DNA from 3 places in the Streptomyces sp. NPDC012827 genome. Region 2 is predicted to be linked to each of the others. Evidence: riboswitches for the same ligand, from Rfam matches in the RefSeq annotation. Region 2 holds a riboswitch; each other region holds the start of a gene.

Region 1 (6,432 bases), on a different contig from region 2:
AGGCCGGTCCGCGATGTGCAGGGCATCGCGACGGTGGTGGAGGGGTCGATGACTCAGGGGGCCGGGCAGGAGCCCGTGGTGCGCACGGCGACATTGCGTGACTTCCGCGTACCGCCGTACGCCCGCGTGCCCGTTCAGGGCCACGCCACCGAACCGCCGACGGGCGACCAGCCCCCGGCCGCGTCGCCCCCGCCGGCACCCCCCGTACCGCCGACGGCTCCACCCGCCCCCGCTGCTCCCCCGGCCTCCGCCCCGCCCCTGCCGCCCACGGCACCGGCGCACACCGCCGCCCCGCGGCAGGCGGATCCGCAGGCCGCCCCGGCACCGCGGCCCGTCCCGTCGCAGCCGCACGCGCCCCAGCCGGCGACGCCGCAGCCGACCGCGCCCGATGCCCACGCGCCGATGCCCACCGCGCCGCAGCCCGCCGATCCGACCCTGCACCTCGGCCGGGTGCCCGCCGCCGCGTACCCGGACCCGGCCGGTTCCTCCTCCATCGTCACCGTCGCCACCGGGCACCCGGGCAACGCCTTTCCCGAGGGCCAGGCACCCGAGGGCTACACCCCGACCGAACGCGACCTCCCGGTGATCAACCGCGGCGACACCGTCCAGGTCCACGTCACCCAGGCCCCCGCGCCCGCGCCCGCGCCGGGCGCCGCCACCGGCGAAGGGCCCGGACCGCTGTACGTCGTCGGTGACGTCCACGGCTACCTCGACGAACTCGTCGCCGCCCTGTACGCGCAGGGCCTCATCGACGAGAACGGCGGCTGGGCCGCGGGCAACGCCCGCCTCTGGTTCCTCGGCGACTTCACCGACCGCGGCCCCGACGGCATCGGTGTCATCGACCTGGTCATGCGGCTCTCCGCCGAGGCCGCCGCCGCCGGCGGCTACTGCAAGGCCCTCATGGGCAACCACGAGCTGCTGCTCATCGGCGCCAAACGGTTCGGCGACACACCGGTCAACTCCGGTGCCGGCACCGCCACCTTCCAGGCCGCCTGGCTCCTCAACGGCGGCCAGAAGACCGACATGGACCGGCTCCAGGACGTCCACCTCCAGTGGATGTCCCGGCTCGACGCCGTCGTGCGGGAGGACGACCACCTCCTGCTGCACTCCGACACCACCGCGTACCTGGAGTACGGCGAGACGATCGAGGACGTCAACGACACCGTCCACGAGATCCTCAACCGGAACGACGCCGACGAGGTCTGGGACCTCTTCCGCAAGTTCACCAAGCGCTTCGCCTTCCGCGACGACGGCGGACCCCAGGCCGTGCAGGAACTCCTCTCCACCTACGGCGGCCACCGCGTCGTCCACGGCCACAGCCCCATCCCGTACCTCCTCGGCCAGGTCGGCGCGGAGGACGGCGAGGACTCCTCTGGCCCGGTCGTCGACGGTCCGCACGTGTACGCCGACGGTCTCGCGATCGCCATGGACGGTGGCGTGACCATGGCCGGAAAGCTGCTGGTCGTCCAACTCCCCCTGCCCGCCTGACGCGTCACCCTCCGCACCCGGAAAAGTCGAATTCCGGAAACTCCCTGTCAGCGCCCACGGTCCCCGCAATACCATCGGACCATCCGCAAGCAGGCTCTCCTCCGTTTCCGCCCAACCCGCCGCTGCCTGCGGCGCTTCGGGCCTACGGAGCATCGGGGGATGCACATGAACGTGGCTCCGCACCTGCTGACCGAGGACCGCGCCGAGTACGAGCGGGTCCTCGACGACGCACTGCGCACCGCCGGGACACGGCCGGAACTCGACGGTCTCGGCAGCCGGCTGACGAGCGCCCAGCTGCGCTCCATGGCGCTGAACGCGACAGCGCTGATCGCCGCCGCGGCGGCGAGCGAGTACGAGCACTTCGTCAGGGTCCGGGAACAGAGCCGGGCCCCCGCCGCACCCCGGCCGCCCACCTCCGCGCACGACGGCCCCGGCCCGGGCGTGGCCGCCATCATCACCGTCATGGTGCCCGTCCTCGCCGGCTCGGCAGCCGCGATCTTCCTGCTGGTCGGGGCGGTGCTGCACGCCCTGGCCCCGACCGTCGTGTTCGGCGGGACGCTGCTGACCGCCGGCCTCGTCTTCGGCGCCATCGCCGCCGGGGGCCTGCTGTGCGCGGGCGCCGGGCTCCTGGTCACGGCCCTCCGCAACAACCCGGCCGCGGCGGACCGCGACGACCCCGCCCCGGCCGACGAACTCTCCCTGGCCCGCGAGGCCTGGCGCCGGGCCCTCCTGGAACGCGGCATCCTCCCCTTCCTCACCACCGCCCTCGCCGCCACGGCACCCGCCGACCCGGCCCCGGACGCGTCCACCCCGTGAGCCGTACGCCTCCCGACCCACGGGAAGGCCCCGTAGAAAGCGGAAACGGAACCGGCCGACGACTCCCCCCGAAGCCGCCGACCGGTCCCCCCGTCGTGCGGAGGTCAGTCCGCCAGCGGCAGGTACACCCTGTTGCCGCTCGCCGCGAACTCCGCCGACTTCTCCGCCATGCCCGCCTGGATCTCCTCGGCCTTCAGGTCGCCGCCGTGCTCGCGGCGGATGTCCTGGGAGATCTTCATCGAGCAGAACTTCGGACCGCACATCGAGCAGAAGTGCGCGGTCTTCGCCGGCTCCGCGGGCAGCGTCTCGTCGTGGAACTCACGGGCCGTGTCCGGGTCGAGCGCCAGGTTGAACTGGTCCTCCCACCGGAACTCGAACCGCGCGTCGGAGAGCGCGTCGTCCCACTCCTGGGCCCCGGGGTGCCCCTTCGCCAGGTCCGCCGCGTGCGCGGCGATCTTGTAGGTGATGACGCCCGTCTTCACGTCGTCCTTGTTGGGCAGGCCCAGGTGCTCCTTGGGCGTGACGTAGCAGAGCATCGCCGTGCCCCACCAGGCGATCATCGCCGCGCCGATGCCCGAGGTGATGTGGTCGTAGGCGGGCGCCACGTCCGTGGTGAGCGGGCCGAGCGTGTAGAACGGCGCCTCCTCGCAGATCTCCTGCTGGAGGTCGATGTTCTCCTTGATCTTGTGCATCGGGACGTGCCCGGGGCCCTCGATCATGGTCTGCACGTTGTGCCGCTTGGCGATCGTGTTCAGCTCGCCGAGCGTGCGCAGCTCCGCGAACTGCGCCTCGTCGTTGGCGTCCGCGATCGAACCGGGCCGCAGCCCGTCGCCCAGGGAGTACGTGACGTCGTAGGCGGCGAGGATCTCGCAGAGCTCCTCGAAGTTCGTGTAGAGGAAGTTCTCCTTGTGGTGGGCGAGACACCAGGCCGCCATGATGGAGCCGCCGCGCGAGACGATGCCGGTCTTGCGGCGCGCGGTCAGCGGCACGTACGGCAGGAGCACGCCGGCGTGGACCGTCATGTAGTCGACGCCCTGCTCGGCCTGCTCGATGACCGTGTCCTTGTAGATCTCCCAGGTCAGTTCCTCGGCCCTGCCGTCGACCTTCTCCAGGGCCTGGTAGAGCGGCACGGTGCCGATGGGCACGGGGGAATTGCGCAGCACCCACTCGCGAGTGGTGTGGATGTTGCGGCCGGTGGAGAGGTCCATGACCGTGTCGGCACCCCACTTGGTCGCCCAGGTCATCTTCTCCACCTCCTCCTCGATGGAGGAGGTGACGGCGGAGTTGCCGATGTTGGCGTTGACCTTCACCAGGAACCGCTTGCCGATGATCATCGGCTCGATCTCGGGGTGGTTGACGTTGGCCGGCAGCACCGCGCGACCTGCGGCGATCTCCTCCCGTACGACCTCGGGGGAGACGTTCTCGCGGATCGCCACGTACTCCATCTCCGGGGTGATCTCCCCCCGGCGGGCGTACGCGAGCTGGGTCACCGCCCGGCCCTCCCGGCCGCGGCGCGGCAGGCGGGGGCGGCCGGGGAAGACGGCGTCGAGGTTCTTCAGCCCGCCGCCGCGCGGCGAGGTGTGCTTGATGCCGTCGTCCTCGGGGCGGACCGGACGGCCCGCGTACTCCTCGGTGTCGCCGCGCGCGATGATCCAGTTCTCGCGCAGCGGCGGAAGACCCCTCCGCACGTCGGTGTCGACGGTGGGGTCGGTGTACGGACCGGACGTGTCGTACAGGGTCACGTCCTTGCCGTTGGTGAGGTGCACCTGACGGACCGGCACCCGCAGGTCGGGGCGCGAGCCTTCGATGTACCCCTTGTGCCAGCCCGGCGTCCGCCGCTCGGAGGCGTTCGCTCCCGAGGCGTTGTTCCCGGCGGTGTTCTCGCCGGAGGCAGGCGTGTGCGCATCCTGAATGGTCATGAGACCGAATCTCCCTACGCCGGCATTACCCGGTAACAGGTTCGGCGGTCGGCGCAGCGTGTCGTCAGCGCCCTCTCAGCCCGGTGCTCCGAGCTCCCGCGTGTGCAAAGGTGCCACCACGCTAGCGTCATCCCTGGCGTGCTGAACAGTGGGCCCCCGACGTTCTTGCGATGATCGGTCGGTGACTTCCTCGCAGCAGACCCCCGATCCGCACGACCACGGCCACGGTGCGGGCGGCCATGGCCACGGTCACGCACCCCCGCCCGTCCCCGCTCACGCACCCGGGCACGGGTCCGGCTCCGGCCACGGGCACAGCCATGCCCACGGTCCCGCCGCGCCCGTCTCGCGCCACCTGCGCAGGGTCATCGCGGCGGTCCTGATCCCCTTCGCCACGGCGGTCGTGGTCGGCCTCGCGGTGCTGTGGCCGGGCGGCACGCCGGCGCACGAGCGGACCGGCGTGGGTTTCGACCGCCAGACCGAGCAGGGCACGGTCGTCTCGGTCGAGCGGGTCGACTGCAAGGACGTGAACGCCGCCCAGGTGCCCCCGACCGGTGACACCTCCACCCCACAGGGCCGGGAGGCGGTCAACGCCCAGCAGGGACAGTGCGAGAAGGCGACCGTCGAGGTCACCACCGGAAAGGACAAGGGCCGCAGGTTCGTCGAGATCGTGCAGCCGGACGCCCCGCGCCAACTGGACCAAGGGCAGGGCGTCGTGGTGGCGTACGCGCCGGACGCACCCCGGGACCTGCAGTACTCGGTGACGGACGTGAACCGGAAGATGCCCATGGCACTGCTGGCCGGCATCTTCGCGCTGGCGGTGGTGGTGGTCGGGCGGCTGCGGGGTCTGATGGCGCTGGTCGCGCTCGCGGTGAGCTTCCTGGTGCTGACCCTCTTCATCCTGCCGGCGATCCTGGAGGGCTCGAATCCGCTGGTCGTGGCGGTGGTCGGGTCGAGCGCGATCATGCTCATCGCGCTGTACATGTGCCACGGCCTGTCGGCCCGCACCTCGGTGGCGGTGCTGGGCACGCTGATCTCCCTGATGCTGATCGGCCTGCTCGGTTCGCTGTTCATCGGCTGGGCCTCGCTGAGCGGCAACACCGACGACAACACCGGTCTGATCCACGGCCTCTACCCGAACATCGACATGTCGGGTCTGCTGCTGGCGGGCGTCATCATCGGCTCGCTCGGCGTGCTCGACGACGTGACGGTCACCCAGACCTCGGCGGTCTGGGAGCTGCACCAGGCCGATCCCGGGATGGGCCCGCGCGCGCTCTACCGGGCGGGCATCCGGATCGGCCGGGACCACATCGCCTCGGTGGTGAACACCCTCGTCCTCGCCTACGCCGGTGCGGCCCTGCCGCTGCTCCTGCTGTTCTCGATCGCGCAGAGCAGCGTGGGCACGGTGGCCAACAGCGAGCTGGTGGCGGAGGAGATCGTACGGACGCTGGTCGGTTCGATCGGTCTGGTCGCCTCCGTGCCGGTCACCACCGGGCTCGCGGCCCTGGTCGTCTCGGCCGACCGCCCGGGGGGCGCCGGCGGCAGGAAGACGGCGCCGGTACGGGGCGGGCGGCGGCGCCGGGCCAAGTAGGCCCCGGCCGCTCGGTACGGCATTCCCGGGCCGCCGGGAGCGGGTGCCCGGCGGCGGGGTGGACGACGGCCCCGGGGCGCAGGGTCCCGGGGCCGTCGTTCGTCCACAGGCACCGGTGACCGCCCGACAGGTACGGTCTCCCGGCTTCCGTGTGTGTCAGCCGGCGTTCTCCTCGGCCAGGATCCGGCCGAGGGCCGCCTCCAGGTTGTCCTCGAAGTCACCGAGGGTGCATTCCTGCCCCAGCGGCACCAGCTTGTCCGTCCGGTCCAGGAAGGCGACGAGCGGCGGCGCGCTGGCTCGGAACAGCGCGCGGTCACTGCCGACCTGGAGGCGGATGGAGACGTCGGAGAGTCCTTCGGGTTCGGTGGGGGCGATGTGCACGTCCCCGTCCCCGCTGGGCCGGTTGATCCCGTCGAGCAGCAGTTCCCTGCCGAACGCCCAGGTCACCGGCGCGTCCCCGGGGAGGTGGAAGGTCATGCGCACCGCGTACGGATCCCGGGTCTCATATCGCAGTTCGACCGGGATCTTGAAGGAGAGCTCCTCGGAGACGAGGAAGCTCATCAGGACCTCGGCCTGAACCGTCTCTCGCATCATGTACCCCGCAGTCGGTGGAGCAGTGTG
Region 2 (6,432 bases):
ACCCGAGCAACGACGGCAACATCATCCGGGTGGTGTTCCCCGAGCTGACCGAGGAGCGCCGCCGCGAGTACATCAAGGTCGCCAAGGGCAAGGCCGAGGACTCGAAGATCTCGATCCGCTCGGTCCGCCGCAAGGCCAAGGAGACCATCGACAAGCTCGTGAAGGACGGCGAGGTCGGCGAGGACGAGGGCCGCCGCGCCGAGAAGGAGCTCGACGACACCACCGCGAAGTACGTCGCGCAGGTGGACGAGCTGCTCAAGCACAAGGAAGCCGAGCTGCTCGAGGTCTGATGAACGACTCTTCCTGGGGGTCGCCGGCCGGTGCCGGCTTCGGCGGACCCGACCAGGGGCCTGCCCCGGCGGGTCCCGCCCACGATCGGCAGGAGGCGTCGCAGACTCGCCCCATGCCCATCGTGCCCGACGTTCCCGCCGGCGGATTCCAGGACGGTCACGGCCGGGGGGCCGCCCACACGGGCGGTCCCCTGTTCCGTGACGGGGGACCGCACGAGCACCCGCAGGAGCCCATGTCCAGCCCCACCCCCCCTCCGTCGTCCCCCTCCGGGGAGCCGCGGCAGAAGAAGAGCGCGGGGCGGGACCTGGGCGCGGCCATAGGGGTCGGAGTCGGTCTCGGCGCCGTCGTCATCGCCTCGCTGTTCTTCTGGCCGCCGGCGTTCGTCGGCGTCATAGCGATCGCCGTGGTGGTCGGGCTCTGGGAGCTCACCTCCCGTCTCCAGGAGCGCAAGGAGATCAAGGCGCCGCTGGTGCCGCTCGCCGTCGGCGGCGCGGCGATGGTCGTCGCCGGTTTCGTGCGCGGGCCGGAAGGCGCGTGGGTCGCGATGGCCCTGACCGCCCTCGCGGTGCTGGTGTGGCGGATGACGGAGCCCCCCGAGGGCTATCTGAAGGACGTCACGGCCGGTGTCTTCGCCGCGTTCTACGTGCCGTTCCTGGCGACGTTCGTGGCGCTGCTGCTCACGGCTGACGACGGGCCGTGGCGGGTGCTGACGTTCCTGCTGCTGACGGTCGTCAGCGACACGGGGGCGTACGCGATCGGCTGGCGGTTCGGCAAGCGCAAACTGGCCCCGCGGATCAGCCCCGGCAAGACCCGTGAGGGGCTGGCCGGCGCGGTGACGTTCGCGATGGCGGCGGGCGCGCTGTGCATGGAGTTCCTGATCGACGGCGGCACCTGGTGGCAGGGGCTGCTGCTGGGCCTGGCGGTGGCGGCGAGCGCGACGCTCGGTGACCTCGGCGAGTCGATGATCAAGCGGGACCTCGGCATCAAGGACATGGGCACGCTGCTGCCGGGGCACGGCGGGATCATGGACCGGCTGGACTCGCTGCTGCCGACGGCACCGGTGGTGTGGCTGCTGCTCGGACTGTTCGTCGGAACGGGTTGACGGACAGCGGGTACTCTGGAAGGGCTCGTGGCGCGTGGCGTCGCGGGCCCTTCGTAGTCCCCCGCCGCTGCGGGGGGTGATCCAGAGGTCTCCCGGCTCCGGCGCCGTGCCGCCGTGCTCGCCGTGCCACCCGCCGCCGCGGGGGCGGACCTCGTCGTTTTGAGGAGACGCCCGACGTGGCCCGTCCGCTTCCCGGAGAACTCACTTTCGTCGCCCCGCGCGGAGCCAAGCAGCCGCCGCGGCACCTCGCCGACCTGTCGCCCGCCGAGCGGAAGGAGGCGGTCGCGGCGATCGGCGAGAAGCCGTTCCGTGCCAAGCAGCTGTCGACGCACTACTTCGCCCGGTACGCGCACGACCCCGCGGCGTGGACCGACATCCCGGCCGCGTCGCGGGAGAAGCTGGCGGCCGAGCTGCTGCCGGACCTGATGTCGGTGGTGCGGCACGTGTCGTGCGACGACGACACCACCCGTAAGACGCTGTGGCGGCTGCACGACGGCACGCTCGTGGAGTCGGTGCTCATGCGCTACCCGGACCGGGTGACGATGTGCATCTCCTCCCAGGCCGGCTGCGGCATGAACTGTCCGTTCTGCGCCACCGGGCAGGCCGGTCTCGACCGGAACCTGTCGACCGCGGAGATCGTGCACCAGATCGTGGACGGGATGCGGGCGCTGCGCGACGGGGAGGTCCCCGGCGGGCCGGCGCGGCTGTCGAACATCGTGTTCATGGGGATGGGCGAGCCGCTCGCGAACTACAAGCGGGTCGTCGGCGCGATCCGCCGGCTCACCGACCCGGAGCCGGACGGCCTCGGTCTGTCGCAGCGCGGGATCACCGTGTCCACGGTCGGCCTGGTGCCGGCGATGCTGCGGTTCGCCGACGAGGGCTTCAAGTGCCGTCTGGCGGTCTCGCTGCACGCGCCGGACGACGAGCTGCGCGACACGCTCGTACCGGTGAACACGCGGTGGAAGGTGCGGGAGGTCCTCGACGCGGCATGGGAGTACGCGGAGAAGTCCGGGCGCCGGATCTCCATCGAGTACGCCCTCATCCGGGACATCAACGACCAGGCGTGGCGGGGTGACCTGCTGGGCCGGCTGCTGAAGGGCAAGAGGGTGCACGTCAACCTGATCCCGCTGAACCCGACCCCGGGCTCCAAGTGGACGGCGTCCCGGCCCGAGGACGAGAAGGCGTTCGTCGAGGCGATCGCCGCCCACGGCGTTCCGGTGACCGTCCGGGACACCCGCGGCCAGGAGATCGACGGCGCCTGTGGACAGCTCGCGGCGTCCGAGCGCTGACCTTGTACGCTGTGCTCGAACACATCTGCATATTCCGACAGGGGAGCGCCACAGCGCTGAGAGTGCGGTGACCGTCAGACCGCAGACCCTCTGAACCTCGCCCAGGTCATTCTGGGTAGGAAGTTCGGTCGTTAACTCGAGCTGTTGCGCCCTGCCCGCGTCCGGTCCGCCGGTCGCGGGCAGGGCCGCGTCTCTTCCTGGTCACCCCCAGGAGGAATCCAGTGAGCACCAAGAAGTACGCCGCCGTCGCGCTGGTCGCGGCGCTGGGCGTCACGAGTCTCGCCGCCTGCTCCACCGAGGACGTCCGCGACGCGGCGGGCAAGAGCGGTGGGCCGGCGCCGAAGACCGTGACGCTCGTGAGCCACGACTCGTTCAACGCCTCCAAGGAGGTGCTGGCCGCGTTCACCGAGGAGACCGGTTACACGGTCAAGATCCTCAAGGCCGGTGACGCGGGCGAGGCCGTGAACAAGGAGATCCTCACCAAGGGCTCGCCGCAGGGTGACGTCTTCTTCGGCGTCGACAACACCCTGCTGTCCCGCGCCCTCGACAACGGGATCTTCGTGCCGTACGAGGCGAAGGGCCTGGACCGGGTGCCCGCCGCGTACCGGCCGGACGAGGAGCACCGGGTCACGCCCGTCGACTCCGGCGACATCTGCGTCAACTACGACAAGAAGTTCTTCGCGGACAAGAAGCTGGCGCCGCCGCGGACCTTCGACGACCTGGCGAAGCCGCAGTACAAGGACCTGCTGGTGGTGGAGAACCCGGAGCGGTCCTCCCCGGGCCTCGGTTTCCTGCTCGGCACGGTCGCCGCGTACGGCGACGAGGGCTGGCAGGACTACTGGAAGAAGCTGAAGGCCAACGGGGTCAAGACCGTCGACAGCTGGGAGCTCGCCTACAACCAGGAGTTCTCCGGCTCGGCCGGCGGCAAGCAGGCCAAGGGCGATCGGCCGCTCGTCGTCTCGTACGCCTCCAGCCCGCCCGTGGAGGTCCTCTACGGCGAGCCGCGGCCGAAGGAGGCCCCCACGGGGGTGTCGACCGGCACCTGCTTCCGGCAGATCGAGTTCGCGGGGCTGCTGAACGGGGCGAAGAACCCCGAGGGCGGCAAGAAGCTGATCGACTTCCTGATCTCCAAGAAGTTCCAGGACGACATGCCGCTGCAGATGTTCGTCAACCCGGTGGCGAAGGACGCGAGCCTGCCGGAGCTGTTCACGCGGCACGGCGTGGTGGTCGAGCGGCCGGAGACGATGGCGCCGGAGAAGATCGCCGAGAAGCGTGACGGGTGGATCCGGCAGTGGTCCTCGCTCGTCCTGAAGTGACGCGCGGTCGCGGGGGGAGCGCGGCGCGGCTGGGCCTGATGGCCCTGCCGGTCGCGTTCTTCGCGGTCTTCTTCGCCTGGCCGGTCGTCTCGATCGTGGACCGGGGGCTGCGGCCCGACGGGACGTGGCGGTTCGGCCGGATCGGCGAGACGCTGAGCCGGCCGGAGATCCTGGACGTGCTCGGTTTCACCGTGGGGCAGGCGGCGGCCTCCACCGGGCTGACGCTGCTGCTCGCGCTGCCGGGGGCGTACGTCTTCGCCCGCTTCGACTTCCCCGGCAAGAACGTGCTGCGGGCGGTCGTCACGGTGCCCTTCGTGCTGCCGACGGTGCTCGTCGGCACGGCGTTCCTCGCGGTCGCCGGCCGGGGCGGGCTGACGGACACGCTGTGGGGGGTGCGGCTCGACACCGGTGTGTGGGCCATCCTCCTCGCCCATGTCTTCTTCAACTACGCGGTGGTCGTCCGGACCGTCGGCGGGCTCTGGGCCCAGCTCGACCCGCGCCAGGAGGAGGCGGCCCGGGTCCTCGGCGCCTCCCGCTTCACGGCCTGGCGGACGGTGACGCTGCCGGCGCTGGTGCCGGCCGTGTCGGCGGCCGCGCTGATGGTGTTCCTGTTCACCTTCACCTCCTTCGGTGTCGTGCAGATCCTCGGCGGGGACGCGTACACGACGCTGGAGGCGGAGATCTACCGGCAGACGGCCCGGCTGCTGGACCTGCCGACGGCCGCCGTGCTGACGCTGACGCAGTTCGTGGCGGTCGGCGTGATCCTCGGTGTGCACGCCTGGACGGTCCGCCGGCGGGAGACCGCGCTGCGGCTGGTGGCGGCGGAGCGGACCGCCCGCCGGCCGCGCGGCGCCGGGCAGTGGACACTGCTGGCCGTGGTGCTGCTGACGGTGGCGCTGCTGATCCTGCTGCCGCTGGGCGTGCTCGTGGAGCGGTCCTTCGCCGGGCCCGACGGGTACGGGCTGCGTTACTACCGGGCGCTCGGTTCGCTCGACGCGACCGGCACCTTCCTGGTGCCGCCGCTGGAGGCGATCGGGAACTCGCTGCGGTACGCGGTGGCGGCGACCGGCATCGCGGTGCTGATCGGCGGGCTCGCGGCGGCGGCGCTGACCCGGCGGGCGGGGCGTCTCGTGCGCGGCTTCGACGCGCTGCTGATGCTGCCGCTCGGGGTGTCGGCGGTGACCGTCGGTTTCGGCTTCCTCATCACGCTCGACGAGCCGCCGTTCGACCTGCGGGCCAGCTGGATCCTGGTGCCGCTCGCGCAGGCCCTGGTCGGGGTGCCGTTCGTGGTGCGGACGATGCTGCCGGTGCTGCGGGCGGTGGACGAGCGGCTGCGGGAGGCGGCGGCCGTGCTCGGCGCCTCGCCGTGGCGCGCCTGGCGGGAGGTGGACCTGCCGATGGTGCGGCGGGCGCTGCTCGTCGCGTCCGGGTTCGCCTTCGCCGTCTCGCTGGGCGAGTTCGGCGCGACGGTGTTCATCGCCCGGCCGGACAGTCCGACGCTGCCGGTGGCGGTGGCACGGCTGCTGGGCCGGCCCGGTGAGCTCAACTACGGGCAGGCGATGGCCCTGTCGACGATTCTGATGGTGGTGTGCGCGGTGTCCCTGCTGCTGCTCGAACGGCTGCGGACCGACCGGACCACCGGGGAGTTCTGATGCTGACACTCGACGGCGCGACCGTACGGTACGGGGCGCGGGCCGTGCTCGACGGCGTGGACCTGGTGGTCGGCGAGCACGAGATCGTCTGTGTGCTGGGCCCCAGCGGCAGCGGCAAGTCGACGCTGCTGCGGGCGGTGGCGGGGCTGCGGGACCCGGACGCGGGGCGGGTGCTGCTGGGCGGTGCCGACCAGGCGGGCGTGCCGCCGCACCGGCGGGGTGTGGGGCTCATGTTCCAGGACCACCAGCTGTTCCCGCAGCGGGACGTGGCGGGGAACGTGGAGTTCGGCCTGCGGATGCGGGGGGTGGACCGGGCCGAGCGGGAGGGGCGGGTGGCGGAGCTGCTCGACCTGGTGGGGCTGCCGGGCGCGCAGCGGCGGGCGGTCGCCTCCCTGTCCGGTGGCGAGCAGCAGCGGGTGGCGCTGGCCCGGGCGCTGGCCCCCCGGCCCCGGCTCCTCATGCTGGACGAGCCGCTCGGGCAGCTGGACCGGGGGCTGCGGGAGCGGCTCGTGGTCGAGCTGCGGCAGCTCTTCGGGCGGCTGGGGACGACGGTGCTGGCCGTCACCCATGACCAGGGGGAGGCGTTCGCGCTGGCCGACCGGGTCGTGGTCATGCGGGAGGGCCGGATCGCGCAGTCGGGGGCGCCGGTGGAGGTGTGGCAGCGGCCCGCCTCCGCGTTCGTGGCCCGTTTCCTCGGCTTCGACAACGTGGTGCCCGCGGCGGTGTCCGGCACGGAGGCGAGCACCGTGTGGGGTCGCGTCCCGGTCCCGGCCGGCTCGCCG
Region 3 (6,432 bases), on a different contig from region 2:
GCGTCCGCCGCGAGCGAGGGGTGCATCACCTTGAGCGCGAGGACGCGGTCGAGGCGGGTGTCGACGGCCCGGTAGACCGTGGCCATCCCGCCGACGGCGATGCGCGCGTCGACGCGGTAGCGGCCGTCGAGCAGCCGCCCGACGAGGGGGTCCTGGAGGGTCGTGTCCACGGCGTCGAGTCTACGAGCCGCCCGGCGGCCCCCCGCCCGGGTCCCGCCCCACTGCGACGCACCTGTGACGCACCCCGCACCCCGCACCCGGCCCCGGGCTCAGAACGCCGGGCGCTCCGGGTCCAGGTGGGCGCGGCCCTCGTGGGGGGAGGAGGCCTCCGCGAAGTGGCGGCGGGGGATGCGGCCGGCGCGGCGGGCGAGGCGGCCCGCCTCGACCGCGTGCCGCATCGCCGCCGCCATCAGCACCGGCTCCTGCGCCCGCGTCACCGCCGACGCCAGCATCACCGCCTCGCAGCCCAGCTCCATCGCGAGCGCCGCGTCCGACGCCGTACCGGCCCCCGCGTCGAGGATCACCGGCACCCCCGCCCGCTCCACGATGAGCTCGAAGTTGTGCGGGTTGCGGATGCCGAGCCCCGAACCGATCGGGGAACCGAGCGGCATGATCGCCGCGCACCCCACGTCCTCCAGCTTCCGCGCGAGAACGGGGTCGTCGTTGGTGTACGGCAGCACGGTGAAGCCCTCGTCCACGAGGGTCTCCGCCGCGTCGAGGAGCTCCACCGTGTCCGGCAGCAGCGTCCGCTCGTCCGCCACCACCTCCAGCTTGATCCAGTCGGTGCCGAGCGCCTCCCGGGCGAGCCGGGCGGTCAGGACGGCCTCGCCCGCCGTGAAGCAGCCCGCCGTGTTGGGCAGGACCCGGACGCCGAGCCGCTCCAGGACGGAGAGGACCGAGCCGCGCACCGTCGGGTCCAGGCGCCGCATGGCGACGGTGGTCAGCTCCGTACCGCTCGCGACGAGGGAGCGCTCCAGGACGTCCAGGCTGGGCGCGCCGCCCGTCCCCATGATGAGACGGGAGGAGAACTCCGTACCGCCGAGGACGAACACGTCGTCGGACATCGCGCTCAGCCCCCCTGCACCGCGGTGAGGACCTCGACCCGGTCGCCGTCACCGAGCAGCGTCGCCGCCCACTCGCCGCGCGGCACGACCGTCTCGTTGACGGCCGCGGCCACCCCGGTGGGCGCCGTGGTCAGGGTGGCGACGAGGGCGTCGAGGGAGACGGGGCCGTCCAGGACCCGGGCCTCTCCGTTCACGGACACGTTCATACGGGCTGCTCCTGTCGTACGGGAGGGGCGGAGGAGAAACGGAGGGGGGAGAAGGGGCGCGCCTCGTCGGGGAGGACGCCCGTGGCGAGGACCTCCGCCATGACGTCGCCGGTGACGGGGGTGAGCAGCACCCCGTTGCGGTAGTGGCCGGTGGCCAGGTGGAGGCCGGGCAGGGCGCTCGGGCCAAGCATCGGCGCGTTGTCGGGCGAGCCGGGGCGCAGCCCGGCGAGGGTCTCGGTGAGCGGCAGCTCGGTCAGTCCGGGGACGAGTTCATGCGCGTCCCGCAGCAGCTCGTACACCCCGCCCGCCGTGACGGTGGTGTCCCAGCCGAGCTCCTCGCTGGTGGCGCCCACGACCAGCTCGCCGTCGGCGCGGGGGACGAGGTAGACGTGGCTGCCCCGGACCACGGCCCGCACGGTCCGGGAGAGGAAGGGGGCGTACGCGGGCGGCACCCGCAGCCGCAGCACCTGCCCCTTCACGGGGCGCACCGGCGGCAGCACCTCCTCCGGCACGCCGGCGAGCCGCCCGCTCAGACTGCCCGCGGCCAGCACGACCTGACCGGCGCTCAGCTCCCCGCCGCCCTCCAGGAGGACCCCGGTCGCCCGGTCCCGTACCACCACCAGCCGCTCCGCGCGGGCGCGGTGGAGGACCACCCCGGCCCGCTCGCAGGCGACGACGAGCGCGGCGGCGAGCCGGCGCGGGTCGACCTGGTGGTCGCCGTCGACCCGCAGGCCGCCGCGCACGCCCGGCGCCAGCATCGGTTCGAGGCGCCGGCACTCCCGTCCGCTCAGCCACGCGGACGCCAGTCCGCAGCGGGTCTGGAGGGCGTGCAGTTCCCGCAGGTGGGCGCGGTCGTCGGCGTCGAGCGCGACGGCGAGCGTGCCGCAGGCGCGGTAGCCGACACCGTGGCCGGCGGCCTCCTCCAGCTCGGCGACGAACGCGGGATAGCGCGCCGCGGAGGCGAGGTTCAGCCCCAGCAGGGTCTCCTCGCCGTAGTGCAGTTCGGTGACGGCGGCGAGCATCCCGGCCGCGACCCGGGCGGCCCCGCCGCCGGGCTCCGGGTCGACGACCGCGGCGCGCAGCCCGCGCCGCGCCGCCCGCCAGGCCGTGACCAGGCCGATGATGCCGCCCCCGACCACGAGGACATCGGAAGAACGCATGGGCGTCCAGCCCCTCCCTTCGCCGGCATGACCCGGATCAGGTTCGTACGGTCGGAGGCCGGCCAGCCTCCCTCTCAGCCCGGTGCGTCCGGGCTCCCGCGAGTGCTTCACGTCGGTGGCCAGACTAACCCCCGCCCCCCGGGGCCGGTACAGCCCGTCCCCGGGACCGGTACGCCCCTGAAGGCTGACGTGTCGTCAGCTGCGTATGGTGGTCCGGTGAGCGAGCACCAGCAGACCCCGAGGCACGTCGTGATCGCCGGAGCCGGGATGGCGGGCGTGCAGACCGCCGTCGCCCTGCGCGAGCAGGGCTTCACCGGCGCGGTGACCCTGATCGGAGCCGAACCCCACCAGCCCTACGACCGTCCCCCGCTCTCCAAGGCGGTCCTCCTGGGCAAGGCCGAGGGCTCCGCCTTCGACATCGACTTCGCCGACCTGGACATCGACCTCCGGCTCGGCCTGGAGGCCGTCGCCCTGCGCCCCGGCGACCGCGAGATCGACACCGGCGCCGGGCCCGTCCCGTACGACGCCCTGGTGCTCGCCACCGGCGCCCACCCGGTCCCCCTGCCGGGCGCCGAGGGCGTCCCCGGCGTCCATCTGCTCCGCACCCTGGACGACGCCCTGCGCCTCGCCCCCGTCCTCGAACGGCGGAAGACCGTCGTGGTCGTCGGCGCCGGCTGGATCGGCGCCGAGTTCGCCACCGCCGCCCGGGAGGCGGGCTGCGCCGTCACCGTCGTCGAGGCCGCCGAACGGCCGCTCGGCGACGCCCTGCCCGCCGAGGTCACCGCCTTCATGGCCGGCTGGTACGCCGAGCGCGGCGCCGACCTCCTCACCCACGCGCGCGTGGCGACCGTCCGTCCCGGCGCCGTCGTCCTGGACGACGGCCGGGAACTCGCCGCCGACGCGGTCGTCGTCGGCATCGGAGCCCGCCCCGCCACCGGCTGGCTCGCCGGCTCCGGCATCGCCCTCGACCCGGACGGCGCCGTGACCGCCGACGACCGGCTGCGCACCTCCCTGCCCGACGTGTACGCCGTCGGTGACTGCGCCTCCTTCCCCTCCGCCCGCTACGGCGCCCGGCTCCTCGTCCACCACTGGGACAACGCCCTCCAGGGCCCGCGCACGGTCGCCGCCGACATCCTGGGCGCGCTGCCGGAGCCGTACGACCCGGTGCCGTACTTCTGGTCCGAGCAGTTCGGCCGGTTCGTCCAGTACGCGGGACGCCACGCGGACGCCGACGGAACGGTGTGGCGCGGGGACCCCTCCTCGGAGGCCTGGAGCGTGCTGTGGCTGCGCGGAGGGGTGCCCGTCGCCCTGCTGGCCGTGGGCCGGCCCCGCGACCTGGCCCAGGGCCGCAAGCTCATCGAGACCGCCACGCCCGTCGACCCGGAGCGCGCCGCCGACCCGGCCGTCCCCCTGAAGGCGGCCGTCCGGTAGGGCCCGACTACCGGCTGTCGGTCCGGGATGGCACGCTTGTCCCGTGACCGAGATTGACGAAAAGATCGATGCTCTCGTCCCCGCGTGGCTCTACCTCCCCGACATCGCGGAGATGCTGGACGTCGAGGTGACGCGTGTCCGGCAGCTGGTCAAGGACGGCCAGCTCATCGCCGTACGCCGCGGGGAGAACAACGCCCTGCAGGTGCCGGCCGCCTTCATCCAGGGCGACAAGGTCGTCAAGGGCCTCGCCGGCACCCTGACGCTGCTGCGGGACGACGGCTTCAACGACGAGGAAATGCTGGAGTGGCTGTTCACTCCGGACCCGAGCCTGCCGGGCACGCCCGCGCAGGCGCTCGCCGAGAACCGCGGCACGGAGGTGAAGCGCCGCGCCCAGGCGCTCGCTGTCTGACCCGCCGGAACGGCGCGCCCCGCGCGGGGCGGCGCTGACGCGACCGATGACACCCCGCCCCGCCGAGGGGCGGGGTGTCGTGCCTTGCGCGCCGTGCCCCCGGTCCCGCGCCCGTCGCCGGGGCCCCGCCGGGTCCCGCCCCCGGGCATCCGGCCTCCGCCTGCCCGTGCCCCCTCCCGCACCGGCCCCCCACCGGCCTCCGGTCGTGCCCCCACCCGCTACCGTGGCGGCCGCGCGGCTCGACAACAGCGACAGATCCAGCAGCGGGCGCGGCGGTGGGCCATCGGTCGGCGTCGTGCCGGCACCACCCGATGGGGGGACCCAGCCATGCCCACACCCCGTGAGCGACTCGCCGACGCCCGGCTCTACCTGTGTACCGACGCGCGCAAGCGGCAGGGCGACCTGCCCGAGTTCCTCGACGCCGTGCTCTCCTCCGGCGTCGACGTCGTGCAGCTGCGCGACAAGGGCATGGAGGCCGCCGAGGAGCTGGAGCACCTCGCCGTCCTCGCCGACGCCTGCCGGCGCCACGGCACGCTCCTGGCCGTGAACGACCGGGCCGACGTGGCCCACGCGATCGGCTCCGACGTCCTCCACCTCGGCCAGGGCGACCTCCCCGTGCCCGCCGCCCGCGCGATCCTCGGCGACGAGGTGCTCATCGGCCGTTCCTGCCACGCCGAGACCGAGGTGGCCGCGGCCGCCGCCGAGCCCGGCGTGGACTACTTCTGCACCGGCCCCTGCTGGCCCACGCCCACCAAGCCCGGCCGGTACGCGCCGGGCCTCGGGCTCGTCCGGTACGCGGCGGGCCTCGCCCAGGACCGCCCCTGGTTCGCCATCGGCGGCATCGACGCCGCCAACCTGGACGAGGTCCTGGACGCCGGCGCGCGCCGGATCGTCGTCGTCCGGGCGATCACGGAGGCCGACGACCCGGCCGCCGCGACCGCCGCCCTCGCCCGGCGCGTCCGCGAGCGGACCGCCGCGGCGGCGTAGCGCCCGGGAGCGGGGGCCGGGCGAGGGACGGAACCCGGGCCCCGCCCGGCCCCCGCTTTTCGCTGTCCGAAAAGCTGTCCATCTTTCGGACGACCGGTACGCCGCTTCCCGGACCGCGTCTAACCTGCCCGTATGGCCCTTGGAACCGCTTCCGTCCGCTCGGACCGCGCCCGCACGGTCCGCGAGATCCTCGCCTCCGGCAGCACGTCGTACTCGTTCGAGTTCTACGCGCCCCGGACCGAGAAGGGCGAACAGGTCCTCTGGAACGCCATGCGCCGCGTCGAGGCGGTCGGCCCGAGCTTCGTCTCCGTCACCTACGGCGCAGGCGGCACCACCCGGGGCGGCACCGTCAAGGCCACCCAGAAGATCGCCTCCGACACCACGCTCACCCCCGTCGCCCACCTCACCGCCGTCGACCACTCCGTCGCGGAACTGCGCAACATCCTCGGCCAGTACGCCGACGCCGGCATCCGCAACATGCTGGCGCTGCGCGGCGACCCCGCCGGCGACCCGCTGGGGGAGTGGGTCGAGCACCCCGAGGGCGTCCGCTACGCCGCCGACCTGGTCCGGCTCATCAAGGAGTCCGGCGACTTCTGCGTGGGCGTCGCCGCCTTCCCGGAGATGCACCCGCGCTCCACCGACTGGGACACGGACATCCGGCACTTCGTGGACAAGTGCCGCGCCGGCGCGGACTACGCCATCACCCAGATGTTCTTCGACCCGGAGAGGTATCTGCGGCTCCGCGACCGCGTCGCCAAGGCCGGCTGCGACACCCCGATCATCCCCGAGGTCATGCCCGTCGTGAACGTGAAGACCCTGGGCCGGCTGCCCGAGTTGAGCAACGCCGCCTTCCCCGCGGACGTGAAAGAGCGGATCCTCGCGGTCAAGGACGATCCCGCCGCTGTACGCTCCATCGGTATCGAGTTCGCGACGGAGTTCTGCGCGCGGCTGCTCTCCGAGGGTGTCCCCGGACTGCACTTCATCACGCTGAACAGCTCCACCGCGACGCTCGAGATCTACGAGAATCTCGGACTGCACCAGCAGTCGTGACCGGTCGTACCCGCCCCGACCCGCGGCGGTGACCGTGGAGAGGGGCGGCGGGGCATGGGGTGGACGGTCCTCTACATCGCGTTCGGTGTGGTGGCGCTCTGGCTGCTGGGCGAGGTGCTCCTCCA

Evidence for each region. A riboswitch is a leader RNA that binds a small molecule or an ion and turns the genes downstream of it on or off. The one in region 2 is predicted to bind thiamine pyrophosphate.
Region 1: it holds a riboswitch for thiamine pyrophosphate, as region 2 does, so the genes downstream of both, thiC (phosphomethylpyrimidine synthase ThiC) here and ACFY60_RS00400 (thiamine ABC transporter substrate binding subunit) in region 2, are expected to answer to the same signal.
Region 3: it holds a riboswitch for thiamine pyrophosphate, as region 2 does, so the genes downstream of both, thiO (glycine oxidase ThiO) here and ACFY60_RS00400 (thiamine ABC transporter substrate binding subunit) in region 2, are expected to answer to the same signal.

What each region holds. Positions count from the first base shown of each region.
Region 1 is NZ_JBIBBY010000002.1:175,611-182,042, forward strand. It holds gene ACFY60_RS04185 (metallophosphoesterase) at 49-1,488, shown strand; gene ACFY60_RS04190 (hypothetical protein) at 1,648-2,304, shown strand; gene thiC (phosphomethylpyrimidine synthase ThiC) at 2,409-4,223, opposite strand; TPP riboswitch at 4,218-4,333, opposite strand; gene ACFY60_RS04200 (YibE/F family protein) at 4,405-5,811, shown strand; gene ACFY60_RS04205 (SsgA family sporulation/cell division regulator) at 5,968-6,402, opposite strand.
Region 2 is NZ_JBIBBY010000001.1:94,752-101,183, reverse strand. It holds gene frr (ribosome recycling factor) at 1-290, shown strand, start outside; gene ACFY60_RS00410 (phosphatidate cytidylyltransferase) at 290-1,393, shown strand; gene rlmN (23S rRNA (adenine(2503)-C(2))-methyltransferase RlmN) at 1,570-2,682, shown strand; TPP riboswitch at 2,712-2,822, shown strand; gene ACFY60_RS00400 (thiamine ABC transporter substrate binding subunit) at 2,904-3,998, shown strand; gene ACFY60_RS00395 (ABC transporter permease) at 4,037-5,650, shown strand; gene ACFY60_RS00390 (ABC transporter ATP-binding protein) at 5,650-6,432, shown strand, end outside.
Region 3 is NZ_JBIBBY010000005.1:174,453-180,884, forward strand. It holds gene pknB (Stk1 family PASTA domain-containing Ser/Thr kinase) at 1-170, opposite strand, end outside; gene ACFY60_RS13120 (thiazole synthase) at 270-1,064, opposite strand; gene thiS (sulfur carrier protein ThiS) at 1,070-1,270, opposite strand; gene thiO (glycine oxidase ThiO) at 1,267-2,430, opposite strand; TPP riboswitch at 2,428-2,540, opposite strand; gene ACFY60_RS13135 (NAD(P)/FAD-dependent oxidoreductase) at 2,647-3,861, shown strand; gene ACFY60_RS13140 (Rv2175c family DNA-binding protein) at 3,905-4,270, shown strand; gene thiE (thiamine phosphate synthase) at 4,598-5,257, shown strand; gene metF (methylenetetrahydrofolate reductase [NAD(P)H]) at 5,390-6,307, shown strand; gene ACFY60_RS13155 (hypothetical protein) at 6,362-6,432, shown strand, end outside.